Regions from separate parts of the Inediibacterium massiliense genome, predicted to be linked through region 2. Evidence: riboswitches for the same ligand, from Rfam matches in the RefSeq annotation. Region 2 holds a riboswitch; the other holds the start of a gene.
The links. Region 2 has a riboswitch for FMN ahead of ribB (3,4-dihydroxy-2-butanone-4-phosphate synthase). Riboswitches for the same ligand answer to the same signal wherever they lie in the genome.
Positions count from the first base shown of each region.

Region 1: linked by a shared signal. The riboswitch ahead of BN2409_RS06380 (ECF transporter S component) and the one ahead of ribB (3,4-dihydroxy-2-butanone-4-phosphate synthase) in region 2 are both predicted to bind FMN.

Region 1 is NZ_LN876586.1:533,232-541,599, reverse strand. It holds gene BN2409_RS06400 (efflux RND transporter periplasmic adaptor subunit) at 1-353, opposite strand, end outside; gene rimI (ribosomal protein S18-alanine N-acetyltransferase) at 729-1,175, opposite strand; gene tsaB (tRNA (adenosine(37)-N6)-threonylcarbamoyltransferase complex dimerization subunit type 1 TsaB) at 1,156-1,878, opposite strand; gene tsaE (tRNA (adenosine(37)-N6)-threonylcarbamoyltransferase complex ATPase subunit type 1 TsaE) at 1,881-2,330, opposite strand; gene BN2409_RS06380 (ECF transporter S component) at 2,659-3,285, opposite strand; FMN riboswitch at 3,363-3,480, opposite strand; gene BN2409_RS06375 (hypothetical protein) at 3,558-4,007, opposite strand; gene BN2409_RS06370 (amidohydrolase) at 4,087-5,247, opposite strand; gene ppaX (pyrophosphatase PpaX) at 5,329-5,970, opposite strand; gene BN2409_RS06360 (Tex family protein) at 5,972-8,143, opposite strand.
Region 2 is NZ_LN876587.1:1,408,250-1,416,617, forward strand. It holds gene BN2409_RS15410 (GNAT family N-acetyltransferase) at 1-359, shown strand, start outside; gene BN2409_RS15415 (cation:proton antiporter) at 705-1,910, shown strand; gene BN2409_RS15420 (hydrolase) at 1,973-2,563, opposite strand; gene BN2409_RS15425 (helix-turn-helix domain-containing protein) at 2,776-3,327, shown strand; gene BN2409_RS15430 (GNAT family N-acetyltransferase) at 3,372-3,836, shown strand; gene BN2409_RS17395 (hypothetical protein) at 4,005-4,163, opposite strand; gene BN2409_RS15435 (alpha/beta-type small acid-soluble spore protein) at 4,290-4,475, shown strand; gene BN2409_RS15440 (AAA family ATPase) at 4,525-5,028, opposite strand; gene BN2409_RS17745 (hypothetical protein) at 5,066-5,275, opposite strand; gene BN2409_RS15445 (MBL fold metallo-hydrolase) at 5,526-6,332, shown strand; FMN riboswitch at 6,452-6,565, shown strand; gene ribB (3,4-dihydroxy-2-butanone-4-phosphate synthase) at 6,708-7,346, shown strand; gene BN2409_RS15455 (hypothetical protein) at 7,651-8,268, shown strand.

The DNA of each region.
Region 1 (8,368 bases), on a different contig from region 2:
TGCTTTAAGTTTTCCTCCTCCATAGCAAGCTTTAACTTTGCATCTTTAATTTTATACTCTATATTTGTTTCTTCTAATTTCATAAGAATTTGTCCTTCTTTGACATAATCTCCTTTTTTGACAAACATCTTTTCTATTTTTTCTTCCACATCAGAGACAATATCTCTTTTATCCATAGAAAAGATTTTTCCTGTTGCTTGAATATGAGATTCTATATCTTCCTTTTGTACAGCAGTAGTTTGAACCATCATCCCACTAGGCTTTTTATTTTTCATTGCTATTGTAGTTCCTATAATTCCTATTAAAATTAGTATTCCTAGTGTAATGAGAATTATTTTTTTCTTTTTTTTCATATTTAAACCCCTTTCATATGCAATGTATTATGTAGATTTTTCCTTATATTACACCAAATTTTTCAAAAATACAATCCATATTTTATATGATTTTTTGTACCTTTTGTAATATGCTTCATAGTACATTCATACAGTATTAGATTACCACTTTCTACTTTTGATGTCAATCCTATAAATTCCAATTATGATATAAAAACTAAAAAATGGACTATGAGTCCATTCTAGACTGAATACAAACTACATTTTAGCAAAATCATAAAAATAAAGAACAATTAGTGACGTTTTTTAAGCAACGGAAATCTTGAATGTAATGAAAAGATTTCGTTGGCGCCATGAGCTTGGGAATTTTATGATTTTCTCAAATGTGGGCAGAATTTATTGAAATTCTGCCCACATAATCACTGCATCTTCCCCATTATCTTCATAATATTTGGGTCTTACTCCACATGAATAAAAACCATTTTTTTCATAAAGACATTTAGCAACTTCATTAGATGCTCTCACTTCCAATGTCATACTATTTATTTTTTGTTCTTTTGCAATCTGAATCAATGCTTTTACAACTTTGTCTCCATACCCTTTCTTTCTATAGGTAGGATGTATAGCTATATTGGTAATATGTCCTTCATCTACAATTTTCCACATTCCACCATATCCTACTACCTTTTCATGATCTTCTATGACTACATAGATAGCCATTTCATTTCTCATCTCTTGTAAAAAAGAGTGTCTAGACCAAGGAATGGTAAAACATTTTTTTTCTACTTGAAAAACTTCTTCTATATCTTTTTGTTCCATAAACCTAACACTTACATTGTCCATTCTCTTCACACCTTTTTTGTTTCTCCTCATATTGTCTTTCTGCTTCAGATTTCCTCAAGTAAGTAGGAACCAGCTCATAACAATTTTCATCTTCCTCTTTTTGCATAGCAAGCTGTCCAATAGAAGATGCTTTTGTTATATTATGACTATTTGGAGCAAATATAGCTCTCTCTTTTAATACCTCTACAAGATATTCTTTATTACTTCCCACTCCATCTCCTAAAAAAATAACAGGCTCTGGTCTTTTTAAAAGAATTTCCGCTAACTCTTCTATAGAGATAGCCATAGGCTCCTCTATTCTATGTAAACTTCCTCCATCCCACTTATAAATAGCAGTATAGACTTGACTTCTTCTTGCATCTAATATGGGGCAAATCAATCCATTGCTATTGTATAGATTAAATGCAAGTCCATCTAGTGTAGAAATACCTACAACAGGAATATTAAGAGCATGAGCAAGTCCTTTAGCCGTAGCGATTCCTATTCTTATTCCTGTAAAAGATCCTGGCCCTTTTGCCACTGCAATTTTATCTATCTCTTCTATTTTTACTTCACAGCTTTTTAAAAGCTCATCAATCATAGGCATAAGCTTTTGAGAATGGGTTCTTTTATGATTGATGATATATTCCCCTATTAATTTTTCATCTTCTATAAGAGCGATGGTAGCTACCATAGATGATGTATCAAAACTTAAAATTTTCATGATTATTTCAACTCCTCTAGTATGGTATGAAAATGATGACTTGTTCCTTTTATTTCTATTTCTCTTGTATGATCATCGATTTTTTTGATATGAATCCATAGATGTTCTTTTGGAATAATCTCTTCTATTTGGGAAGCCCACTCTACCAAGCAAACTCCCTCTCCATAAAAATATTCCTCATACCCTAAATCTTCCATTTCATCTATTTCTCCAATTCTGTATACATCAAAATGATACAAAGGAACTCTTCCTTCGTATTCATGAATAATAGTAAAAGTTGGACTGGTTACACATTCCTCTACTTCTAAACCCTTGGCAATTGCTTTGGATAAAGTAGTTTTTCCTGCCCCTAAATCACCTGTTAAACATACTACATCTCCCTTTTGTAAAAACTTTCCTAACTTATATCCTAAATCATAAGTCTTTTGTTCACTACTACTTATTATTTTCATTTTTACACCTCTATCTTATCTACTTAAGTGTATTTTACCCTAAATACTACTATCTTTATATATTTTCTCAAAAAAAATACCAAAGAGCAAGGTTTCCCTTGCCCCAGACTGAAGACAAACTATATTTTAGCAAAGTCATAAAAATAAGGAACATTTATTGAAAATTTGTGAAAATATAGAATAAGTGAGAAAATGCTTAGCATTACATTGTTTGAGCATAGCGAGTTTGTAATGCTATTTTCGATCGTTTCTTTATATTTTCCAAGTTTGAAAATTTAGTGACGTTTTTTATGACTTTAGCTACAGATTGAGAAAACTTTCTCTTAGCCTATCTTTCCTTTAAAATAGGAGAAAGCTTTTTATATAATGATATGGTAAAAATAGATATAATAATTGCCTTGATGATATTAAATGGAATTACTCCATAATAAACTAATGTTTTTATATCTTTGATTGCACCATTTGCTGAAGCACTAATGGCTATAATTTGTTCTAGGGGCATAACCTTTGCATAAAAAGGAAGCAGCATAAAATAGTTGGCAAGTCCTCCCACAATCCCCATACATATAGCTCCAATAATCAATCCAATAATAGCTCCTGTCTTCTTTTTCTTCATTCTATACATAGCACTAGCAGGAATAATTAAAGAAATTCCTATTAAAAAATTTGCAAATTCTCCTACTCCCCCTGTAGTAGTTTTTGTTAAAAAATGAAGTAAATTTTTTACAAGCTCTATCATAATTCCTGCAGCAGGTCCAAGGGCTAGACCTCCGATCAAAGCAGGTAAATCACTTAAATCCATTTTTAAAAAGCCTGGAAAAAATAAGATAGGCATTTCTATGAACATAATTAAGTAAGCCAAAACAGATAATATTGAAATTTTTACCAATCCATGAGCTGTTGTAACCGTTCTAAATCCAAAAAAACCTTTTTGTACTGTAGATGTTCTATTCATTTTAAAAACCTCCTTAAGTCTTTTCAGGCACAAAAAAGCCTGAAGAATGATCTTCAGGCAACATGAACACATAAAAAATTCATCTTCTTCCATCCAGACTTTACTGTCGGTACTGGAGTTACACCAGTTCAGTAGCTTTCGCCACTCGCGGACTATACCGCCGGTCGGGAATTTCACCCTGCCCTGAAGATTCACATGATTTTATTTTATTCTATATTGATTATACATGAATTGTTTTTCTTTTTCAATACTTATCAGATCAAGTTATTGATCTAGTTACATTCACTTACTAAAGAAACATTTTTTTTATGTACAAAATAAATAATAAAAATCAATACCATTTCATGAGGTAACAATAACAAAATGCTTTTCCAAGCTACAAAATGCAAATAAATTGGATTAATATTCATAAAAATAAATACAGATCCTTCCAATAGACAAACAATTGCACTAGAAATTAATATAGCAAAAAAGCTAGTCTTCCATTTTACTCTCGTAATCCAATGAGTATATAAGATAAAAGTACTTATCCATATTATTGTATACATATCAAAATCTGCATATTGTTTAATAAAGTAAGAAGTAATGCCCTGAAATATAGCCACTCCTATAACTTTTTTTATATTAGGTCTCTCTCCCATCAATAAAAGCCCTGCCCATAACATAAGTATTGCTTCTGGAAATGCGCCAAAAATCATTACACTTATAGGCATACTATTCATCTAAAGCTCCCCTTTAAATTTACTTGTATCTATATAAAATTCTACAAATAAAAATCACATAAATCATTCTCCATATGATTTACTTTTCTTCATATACAATTGTTCCATCTATAATGGTACAGCTTACCTTTGATTGCAAGTCGAAAGGATGCCCATCCCATATGGCTATATCTGCATCTTTTCCTTCTTTGATGCTTCCTACATGGTTATCAATGCCTAAAATTTCTGCTGGATAAATAGTAATCGCCTTTAGAGCTTCTTCTTCTTTCATTCCTGCTTTTACTGCAAATGCTGCACACATAGGAAGATATTGAACAGGTATTACAGGATGATCTGTCATAATAGCTACTTTCATTCCTGCATTGTTTAAAATACCTGGAGTTTCAAAGGTAGTATTTTTAAGCTCTACTTTAGGTCTTTCTCCAAAGCTTGGTCCTACAATAGCAGCTAAGCCTTCTTCTTTTAATTCATCTACAATTAAATGTCCTTCTGTACAATGATCTAGAGTCATTTTCACATTAAATTCTTTTTTAATTCTTATAGCGCTAAATATATCATCTGCTCTATGAGCATGAGCTTTAAGTGGAATCTCTCTTCTTAGTACAGGAAGTAATGCTTCTAATTTCATATCATAAGAAGGTTTTTTAGATAAATCATCTTTTGAAGCTTCTAATTGTTCTTTATATCTTTTTGCTTTATATAAAGTATCTCTTAAAATAGCAGCTGTAGCCATTCTTGTCATAGGAGTTTGTTTTTGATCATGATACACTCTCTTCGGATTCTCTCCAAAAGCACACTTTTGTGCTAGTGGCGCCTTTACAATCATATTGTCAATACGATCTCCATATGTTTTAATAGCTGCAAACTGACCTCCTAATACATTGGCACTTCCAGGTCCTGTAGCAACGGTAGTAATCCCACCTTCTCTTGCCTCTTCAAAGTTTTTATCTAAAGGATTAATAGCATCAATAGCTCTAAGATGTGGAGTTACAGGATCTGTCATTTCATTTCCATCTGCTCCTTCAAAACCTATAGCATCTTCCCACATGCCTAAATGGCAATGCGCATCAATACATCCTGGCATGACAATTTTATCTGTAGCATCCACCACTTTTGTATTTGCAGGAGCTTCTATATGTTCTGCTATTTTTTTTATTTTTCCTTCTTCTATTAATATACTTCCTCTTTCATAATTTGTACCTTCCATGGTCCAAATGGTAGCATTTTTGATAAGTAACATAAAAACATCCTCCATTTATTGTTATTTTCTTTCAATTATACCATTCAATACTATTTATAAAAAGATTTTTACCACTTTACACTACAAACTTTTTATAATATCTATTAATTCTTCCATACTTTCTACTACATGATCAGGATCGTGTTTCATATACATATCCCTAGGAAGAGCACTCCATCCCACGGCTACAGAAATCATTCCTGCGTTTTTTCCACATAAAATATCATAGGGACTATCTCCTACAATCATACTTTCCTCTACTTGGCCACCTATTTTTTCTAGTGCTAAAAGGGCAGGAGTAGGATCTGGTTTATGAATAGTCGTATCATCTGCACCAATAATCACATCAAAATAATCCGTTAGATGAAATAAGTCTAATCCTCTTTTAGCAGATTCGTTCAATCTTGAAGTAACTACTCCTAGATGATACCCATCATCATATAATCTTTTGAGTCCTTCTTTTACTCCTTGATGCATAGTAATATAATCATCAAATCTACTGAATTGAAAATCTCTATAGGTTTTTAATGCCACATCACTTAAATCTTTAAATTCTCTATCTAATGTAACTTTTAATATTTCTCCAAAAGACTTTATAATCTCTTCTTTAGGAACATCCTTTTTGAGATGTGTTTTATAAGTATATTGAAAGGACTGAATAATTAGCTCATTGGTATCTAATAATGTTCCATCTAAATCAAATAATATATTTTTAATGGTCATTTTATACTCCCTTCATGGTAAGTGAAATCTTTCCTCTTTCTATATCTAATCCTATAATTTTTACTTTTACTTCATCTCCAACAGCTACTACATTCATAGGATGTTTTACAAACTTTTCACTAAGCTGTGAAATATGAACTAGACCATCTTGTTTGACTCCTATATCTACAAATGCTCCAAAGTCTACTACATTTCTTACGGTTCCCGTCATTACCATATCTAGCTTTAAATCTTCCATCTTTAGTACATCTGATCGAAATACTGGCTTTGGCATTTCTTCTCTAGGATCTCTACCAGGTTTTTTTATTTCTTGTATAATATCCTTCAGTGTAGGAATTCCGACTTCTAATTCAATAGATAACTTTTCTATATTTTGCTCTAGTGTATTTCCTGGTTTATATTCTAATATTTTTGACTCTATATCTTTTAATCTCCCAGCTTCAATATGATTTTTTAAGTATCCTAATTTTTCTACAAGTTTCATAGTAATAGGATAAGACTCTGGATGAACTGCTGTATTATCTAATGGATTGTCCCCATTAGATATCCTAAGAAAACCTGCACATTGCTCATAAGCCTTTTCCCCTAATCTTTTTACCTTTTTGATTTCTTCTCTGTTTTTAAATTTCCCATTTTCTTCTCTATATCCTACAATATTTTTAGCAATAGATGAAGAAATTCCTGATACATATTGAAGAAGAGAAGGTGTTGCTGTATTTAAATCTACCCCTACACTATTTACGCAATCTTCTACTACATTTTTAAGACTTTCTCCTAATTTGCTTTGATTCAAATCATGCTGATATTGTCCTACTCCAATACTCTTTGGATCAATTTTTACAAGCTCTGCCAATGGGTCTTGTAGTCTTCTCCCTATAGAGATAGCTCCTCTTATAGATACATCTATATCTGGATACTCCTCTGCTGCAAGCTTAGATGCCGAATATACAGAAGCTCCTGCTTCACTTACAATCGTATAATATACTTTCTTATCTATTTCTTTTAATAACTCAGCTACTATAAATTCTGTTTCTCTTGATGCAGTACCATTTCCAATAGGAATGATATCTATATTATACTTTTGAATCATATCTTTTATGACTATTTTAGCTTCTTCCACTTTATGATGGGGTGCATTTGGATAGATAGTCGTATAATCTAATAACTTTCCAGTTTCATCTAAAATAGCAATCTTACATCCTGTCCTATAGCTTGGATCTATGGCAAGTACTCTAACATCTTTGATGGGAGGAATTAATAAAAGTGGTTTTGTATTTTTTGCAAATACCTTGATAGCTTCTTCTTCTGCCCTTTGTGTTAAATCATTTCTGATTTCTCTTTCTATAGATGGAGCAATCAGTCTTTTATAAGCATCTTCTATTGCTGTAAGTAAAAGTTCTTTTGTAAAACTCTTCAGTTTTAATATAGACTTTTGTAAAAATAATAAAATATCTTCTATAGGTGCATCGATCTTTACTTTTAATTTTTTCTCTTTCTCTCCTCTATTGATGGCCAAAACTCTATGATCTAGTATTTTATTTACAGGTTCTTTATAATCATAATACATTTCATAAACAGTTTCTTCTTCTTCGTCTACAGCATGAGATACTACTATACCTTTTGCATAAGTCATATTTCTTATCTTTTTTCTATATTCAGCATCATCAGAAATTTTTTCTGCAATAATATCTAAAGCACCATTTATAGCTTCTTCTACACTATTTACTCCTTTTTGTTCATCTACAAATTTTATGGCTATCTCTTCTATACTGCCGTCGAATATTTTCTGGGAAAAAATAATGTCAGAAAGAGGTTCCAATCCTTTTTCCTTTGCAATGGTAGCTTTTGTTCTTCTTTTAGGTCTAAAGGGTCTATATATGTCTTCTACTTCTGTCAATGTAGTTGAATTTTGTACTTTTCCCTTGATTTCTTCTGTCAATTTTCCTTGTTCTTCAATGAGTCTTATAACTTCTTCTTTTCTACCTGTAAGATTTCTTAAATAAATAAGACGTTCTGACATTTCTCTTAAAATAATATCATTAAGTCCACCTGTCATTTCTTTTCTATATCTAGCTATAAACGGAATCGTATTTCCTTGGTCAATTAAATCAATGGTAGCTTTGACCTGTGAAGCTTTAATATTAAATTCATTTGCTAATTGTTGTATGATCAAATTTTAAAATCTCCTTTCCAATCTTTATAATTTCCATTATATCCATATGTTTTTTTTCTTTCAATAATATTTACCAAAAATTCTTTCAAAAAAAGTAGCCATTCGGCTACTTTTAAACTGTCTACAAATTATATTTTTAGTAAAGCATAAAATTCAGAACAATTATTGAGAATTTGTGAAAATATAGAATAAGTGAGAAAATCATTAGCATTACACTGTTTGAGC
Region 2 (8,368 bases):
CAGAGGTTAAAACACTACCAGGAAAATATAGTCCTCCTGATGGAACTTTGATATTAGGATTGTCTGATGGTAAAGTGGCAGGATGCATTGCTCTTCGCAAGATTTCTAAAGAAATATGTGAAATGAAAAGACTATATGTTCGTGATGCTTATAGAGGAATAGGAATTGGTCAAATGCTTATTGCTACGATCATTCAAGAAGCCTCAAAACTTAATTATCATTATATTAGACTTGATACTCTTCCAATGATGAAAAAAGCACAAGCCTTATACACATCATTCGGATTTTATGATATTGAACCCTATGTATACAATCCTATTAAAGGAACAAGATTTATGGAGTTGAAATTAAACGACTAATTCTTATTCTCTAAAATAAAACAAATTTGACTACTTCTAGACAAATATTATCAATATCTCATACCAAAATATATCCTTGTTACATTTTACACCTATTTTATCCTCTGATGACGAAAAATTTTTTTAAATCTTATGTTTCAATTTTCTCAAACATATAAACTACTTAGTCGTATGAGAGTATTTATTTGACTTTTATTTTTCCTTTGTTATAATGATATTCAATCCAACATATTGAATAATTTCAAATATTTTCAATTTGTGTAGAGAATGATAAATTTATGAATATATGTTCAAATCATTTAATCTATCACAAAATAAATATATAATCCAGAGGAGAATCTAAAAATGAATGCTTTGTATTATGTATCCATCATCTTAATAGCCGGTATGATCATGGCTAGAATTGTATCCAAACTAAATTTGCCCTATGTAACTGGATATCTATTAGGAGGAATTATTATAGGCCCTTCTTTTTTTAATTTAATCCCCATAAATATTTCTATTCAATTGTCCATCATCTCGGAAGTAGCATTAGGATTTATTGCATATAGCATAGGAAGTGCATTCAACATTACAGACATGAAAAAACTTGGAAAATCCATATTCTTAATCACATTACTAGAATCTATAGGTGGCGTTTTAGTAGTTTTTATAACTATGTTTTTCGTTTTTAAACAACCTCTATCCTTCAGTCTTATTTTATCATCTATTGCTGCTACTACAGCTCCAGCAGCAACTATCATGGTAATTAGACAATATAAAGCTAAAGGAAAACTTGTTAATACACTATTACCTGTAGTAGCTATGGATGATGCTATAGGTATTATAATTTTTGGTACTATCGTATCCATCACCAAACAATTATCTAACACTGTCAATGATTTTTCTTTAACCCATGGATTACTTCCTCCAATTTGGGAAATTGTAACTACTTTAGTTTTAGGTATTATTATAGGATCTATATTGGTATTCCTTTCGCAAAAATCAAAGAATGGAGACGAACTATTAAGTATAGTAATTGCTGGGATTTGTTTATCCATAGGGATTGCAAAGTTATTAAATATATCTATTCTTCTTTTATGTATGGCTATCGGGGCTGTAATCAGCAATATTTCTCCTAACAATAAAAAAGTAATCACCATCGCTGACTATTTTACTCCTCCTATTTATATTATGTTTTTTACATTAGCTGGAGTAGAATTAGATATAAAATTGATCAAATATGTAGGCATATTAGGAATAGGATATATCCTATCTAGGGTAACAGGAAAAATTATTGGATCATACTTAGGTTGTAAATTATCAAATATGCCTAGAACAATACAAAAATATTTGGGATTTACTCTAATCCCTCAAGCAGGTGTTGCCATAGGATTATCTATGACTGCCCAATTAGATTTCCCACAGGTAGGAGCTAAAATAAGAACAATTATCCTTGGAGCAACTATTATATATGAACTCATAGGACCTTCTATTACTAAATATGCACTCATAAAATCAGGGGATATCACATTAAAAAATTCTAAAATTCAAACTGTTCAAGAGTTATAATTCCATAACGAAGGAAGTCCTCTTGGACTTCCCGTTCTTTTTTTCATTCAATGAGTAAAATTTTATTTGTGATTATAGATTTCCATTTGATCATTCACATATGCTTCACAAGAACGCATAGCCAAAATTGTTTCTTCAAGTAATTTATTTAACTCCCAACCAAGCATATCTGCACCTTGTTTAATGACATCTCGTGAACATCCTGATGCAAATTTTTTATCCTTAAACTTTTTCTTGAGACTTGAAAGCTCCATATCCATAACACTTTTAGATGGACGCATTTTTGCAGCTGCACCAATCAATCCAGTAAGTTCATCTACCGCAAATAACACTTTTTCCATTTGATGCTCTGGTTTAGGTTGTTGTTCTAGACAAAGTCCATACCCATGACTGGCTACTGCTCTTATTAATCTTTCATCAATACCATGTTCTCTCATAATCTCTTGGGTTTTACTGCAATGTTGTTTAGGATACATTTCAAAATCCAAATCATGCAGCAACCCAACTATAGCCCAAAAGTCTGCTTCCTCTCCATATCCCAATTTTTCTGCGAAATAATTCATAGTCCCTTCAACTGTTAAAGCATGTTGAATATGAAATGCCTCTTTGTTGTATTCAGTAAGTAAATTCCATGCTTTCTCTCTTGTAATCATAATAATATCCTCCTTTAAAAAACATAATATAAGAATCAATATGTACTTCTCTAATTTATCTTACTATGGTTTCATAAATACTTTTCATTATTCTTGTATGATTGAAATCGTTAAGATATAATAATTAACAAAAGTAAAATATATTTTACGTTAATTATATTTTACTTTTGTTAATTATAATTGTCAATATAATTATAGGAGGTTATACCCTAATGAATATAAACTCTATTATTGCAGAAAACCTCAAAACACTTCGTACCAAACGAAATTTAAGTTTAGGTCAACTTGCTGAATTATCTAATGTCAGTAAAGTTATGCTATCTCAAATTGAAAAAGGTGAAACAAATCCAACGATAAACACTTTATGGAAAATAGCAAACGGATTGAAAGTTCCTTATACTTCATTACTTGAACAAAAGGAACATAATACTTACATTATACAAAAAGACCATATTAAAGCTCAAATGGCTGAAGAAGATCATTATCGAGTATATTGTTATTATACGAATACACCCTATCGCAATTTTGAACTTTTTCAAATCGAATTGGATGAAAACTACTCCTACAAATCTGTAGGTCATTCTAAAAAATCAGAAGAATATATTATATTATTAGAAGGTGAATTAACGTTAAAAGTAAATAATCAAACTTATAAACTACAACCTAATGATTCAATAAGTTTTCTAGCATCTAACCCCCATACATATGTAAATAGTGGAAAGGGAACTTTAAAAGCTACAATCATAAATTTTTATCCTGTCTAATCATAAAAATGATTTACATTTTATAAAAAAAGGAGGGCTAAAAAATGAAAATTAAGATTGCTACACAAAATAATATAGACGATATTTGTATGTTATATCAAGAGTTATTTTCAGATATGGCAATTTTACAACCTACATTCTTTCAAAGTGCGCACCAAAACAAACTATTTGTACAAAATATTATTATGAGTCCAAACTCAGATATTTTAATAGCAGTCGATCACCATGAAACCCTTGTAGGCTTTGCTCTTATTCAAGAACTAGAAACGCCACCTTTTAATTGCTTTGTCAACCATCATTATGCCTATTTAATGGATATCATTATAGCAAGTACTCATCGTAATAAAGGGATTGGCTCATCTTTAATAAACGAAGTAAAAACATGGGCGCAAAGTCGAAATTTAGATTATATAGAGTTGAATGTTTTAACAAAAAATGTTAGTGCTATCAAATTATATGAAAAACATAAATTTAAAAATGTAATACAAACTATGCGATATACATTATAAATATAATTTCTATAATTATAGTTTATACAAGTTTTTAAATTGAACCCAACAATGTTTTCTTGCTTATCTAAAAATATTCATAAGTAAATACATAATATAAATGATATATTTAGCCATAATTTCACCAAATACATTCATATTGGAAAAAGAGAGCTTATGCTCCCTTAACTACTTTTTGTCTTTGTTTGTTGGATTGATAATAATTATTTTATCTTCAATATCATCTAGATCATCATGATCTATCCTTGTGTTATTTCGTTTTGTATTATAAATCTCTCCATATTCACCTTCTAGACATTTCATTGAAGATTTTTCATTTTTACTCATCTCATCACCTCGTTATTAGTATTTCGTACAGGTGATGATGATATACATATCCAATATACTTAACATATTTATTTTCTTTTTACACATCCTATATAATACACACAATTACAAAAGGAGTGAAAAACATTGTCTAAAAATAGACTCGTTGTTCCTGAAGCTCGTCAAGCTTTAGAACAATTCAAAATAGAATCCGCTCAAGAATTTGGTGTAAATGATCCAAAATCACTAGCTTCAAATCATACTGGATATATCGTAAGAAGATTAGTAGAAATGGGAGAAAAACAATTAATCAACAATCATAAAAAACATTAGTGCTATAACAGGAGTTTTATAAGACTCCTGTTTCAATATATAAAGTAACCTATTCCATTAATATATCTAACATTTTTTGAGTATGATTTAAAAAATCTTTCATAACTATATAATGTTCAGTCTCTTCATATTGAACTATTTGAAAACCTTTTTTTATCTCATAAATCACAGCATTGGGGTATGCCATAATAATAGGTGAATGAGTAGCTATAATAAATTGGCTTCCCTGCTCAACTAATTGATGCATCCTTGAGATCATAGTCATCTGTCTTGTAGGTGATAACGCAGCCTCTGGCTCATCTAAGATGTATATCCCTCTTCCTCTAAATTTATTTATAAATAAAGAAAGAAATGATTCTCCATGAGATTGCTCATGTAATGACTGTCCACCATAAAAATCAATAATTCTTGGTCCTCCTCCACCTTTATCTAATTCATCAATATTGGTAGCCACATTGTAAAAACTTTCTGATCTAAGAAAAAATCCATCTTTAGGTTTACTAGCTCCTTTAACCAATCTGATATAATTATGTAGCTCTGAATGTGTATCCATTGATGAAAAATTAAAGTTTTTTGTCCCCCCCTCTGGGTTAAAACCATATGCTGTCGCTATTGCTTCTAAGATCGTTGATTTTCCAGTTCCATTCTCCCCCTACAATGAATGTGACTTTAGGATGAAACTGTAATGTAGATAAATTACAAATAGCGCGCAGACAAAATGGATATTTATTAAAATTAGATATCTTGTCTCTCTGTAATTCTATACTTCTAATATACTGATTGATATTTCCAAAGTCCATAAAAGCTCCCCCTAAAATATAATCATACACTTCCTTATATTATAATACCTTCTTTACTCTATGTACAAATCATACATTCTATCCACCTTTAAAAAATTCTTAATGCACAAGAAATAGCTTTTGATTCTCAAGTGGGAAATGTTATATAATGTAAAAAAGTCTTCTTTTAGAAGATTTATTAAGTAGCCTGTTTTGAAATACATAATAAAAATTATAACTCTTATTCTAATTCAACCAAGGAGGTAAAAATGTGAAGCTAAAAGTTTTAGTAGACAACAATACCTACATTGATCAATATTATTGTGGAGAACCTGCTGTTTCGTATTATATTGAAGATGAGGATATCCGCTTACTATTAGATGTAGGCTATTCTGATCTATTTCTAAAAAATTCTACTGCATTAGGTATAGATTTAGAAAGTATAAGCACTATTGTTATTTCCCATGGTCACGATGATCATACAAGAGGATTAAAATATTATTTTGAACACAAGCCTAAAAATAATATTTCTATTATTGCTCATCCAGATGCATTTAAGGAAAAAGTAATAGACAACTTAAAAATTTGTTCTCCTATTTTACAGAAAGATCTAGAGAAAAAATGTAATCTAATTCTTTCAAAAGAACCTATAAAAATTAGCAAACACATCATATTTTTAGGAGAAATTCCTCAAATAAATGACTTTGAAAATAGAAAACCTATTGGTAAGCAAATTGTTGACAAAACTTTAGTTGATGATTATGTAATGGATGATACAGCCCTTGTATATAAAAGTGAAAATGGTATCTATATTGTTACAGGATGTTCTCACAGTGGAATATGCAATATAATAGAATATGCCAAAAAAGTATGTAAAGATCATCGGGTATTAGGTATTATAGGAGGGTTTCATTTATTTGAAATAAACAAACAAGTTAAAGAAACTATCCATTATCTAAAACAAAATAATGTAGAAGAATTATACCCTTGCCATTGTACTTCATTTACTGTTAAAGCAGAGATACATAAATCTTTGCCTGTAAAAGAAGTTGGTGTAGGTTTAGAAATAAATTGGTAAAAGTATGTTCTATATCGAATATGATTTTCTAGGAAATATATACTTTATTTGGATATAAATTTATTTTTTGTTTGACAAAGGAATCTAAAAAATGTTATATTAATAATACAATTATATAAAGTATCCTTCAGGGTTGGGTGAAATTCCCTATCGGCGGTATAGCCCGCGAGCCGTAAGGCAGATTCGGTTAAATTCCGAAGCCGACAGTATAGTCTGGATGAAAGAAGGTGAATATATTATACATATTTTATTATGTATGTTTATTATGCTTTTTGATCCCCTTAAGGTTGCTTAAGGGGATTTTTTATATGCATACATTTTTAGAAAAACCAAGGTACTTTATGTAAAATTTATTATAATTTGGAGGAAATTTAAATGAATGAACCATTATTAGCTCAGTTTGGAAATTCTAGAACACGTATAGAAAAAGCATTGGATAATCTTAGAGATGGCAAGGGCATCCTTCTTGTTGATGATGAAAATCGTGAAAATGAAGGAGATCTTATTTTCCCTGCCGAGACCATTACCATACCCCAAATGGCTATGTTAATTAGGGAATGTAGTGGTATTGTTTGTCTTTGTCTCACAGAAGAAAAAGTTAAAAAATTAGATTTACCTCAAATGGTACCTGATAACACATGTAAATACGAAACTGCATTTACCATCTCAATTGAAGCTAAGGATGGAGTTACTACAGGGGTTTCTGCTTCTGATCGAGTGACTACCATTCTTACTGCTGTAAAAGATGACTGCAAACCTGAAAATTTGGCTCATCCTGGTCACGTTTTCCCACTTCGTGCCCGTAAAGGCGGTGTTTTAGCTAGACGTGGTCATACAGAAGGCACTGTTGATCTTATGCGTTTAGCAGGATATAAACCTGCAGGAATTTTATGCGAACTTACAAATCCTGATGGAACTATGGCCCGCCTACCACAAATCGTTCACTTTGCTAAAGCACATGATATGACCGTTGTTTCTATTGAGGATATTGTAGAATATAAACAGAATATGTAAAAAACTAAAAGAACAAAGTCTTTCTTCAAAAGATTTATTAAGTAGACTTTGCCCTAATACATTACGGAAATTATGAAAATAAAATTTATGAATAGACCATAATTTCCTATATATTATAAAAAATCATAGGTTAAAATCTATGATTTTTTTGTGGCTTTATCTTTTCATTATAAGAAAACTCCTAAGAAACTATATTTAAAAACATAATCATTATATATCAAAAAAATATAAAACTAGAAATAAATCAATTGACTGAATAAAAATTAAAGCTTATAATAACATTTACAAAAAAGGAGGTGATAATATGTTAAAAACAAAAAAAATAGTAATGATTTTATTAAGTATGCTTTTGGTATGTTCAATGGTAGGATGTGGTGATCAAGAACCTGCTTTTAAGCCATTGCCGATTGACGTAAATGGTGCAAAAATTCTACTTGGACAATCTACTTTACAAGCATTTATCGATGCAGGGTATAAGGTAACATTAGACAAGACATTAAAAGAAGACATTGCTGGAGAAAAAATGCCAACTATGACTTATGATGTAGCCGCTTATGTAAGTAAAGACAATAAGATCGTAGGTATGGTAAGCTTTCTAAATAATACAAAGGATACCCTTCCTTTTGAAGAATGTATTGTGAATGAATATGAAATAACATATAAAGATCCATCATGGACTGGACAGTACGATACAGACAATGTTTTAGTAGATGGTATTAAATGCAAAGGAATGATGATAGACGATGTAAAAAAAGCATTTAAAGACAAAGTAGAATCCTTTGATGAATTTAAAAATCCTGATGGAAGTATTGGTGTCATGTCTTTTGAATTAAATGGAGTTCATATCAGTGTACACTTTGATTACACCACAAAAGAAGCAACAACTGTTGAAACAGAAGTTTTTTTATCATATTTTGAATAAATCAATTTCTTAGTCCTTGTAACTAGATGGCGATTGTCTTTTTACATAACTTTTTATTTATCACTATATAACAATGAATTCATATAGTGTATAAAATTTA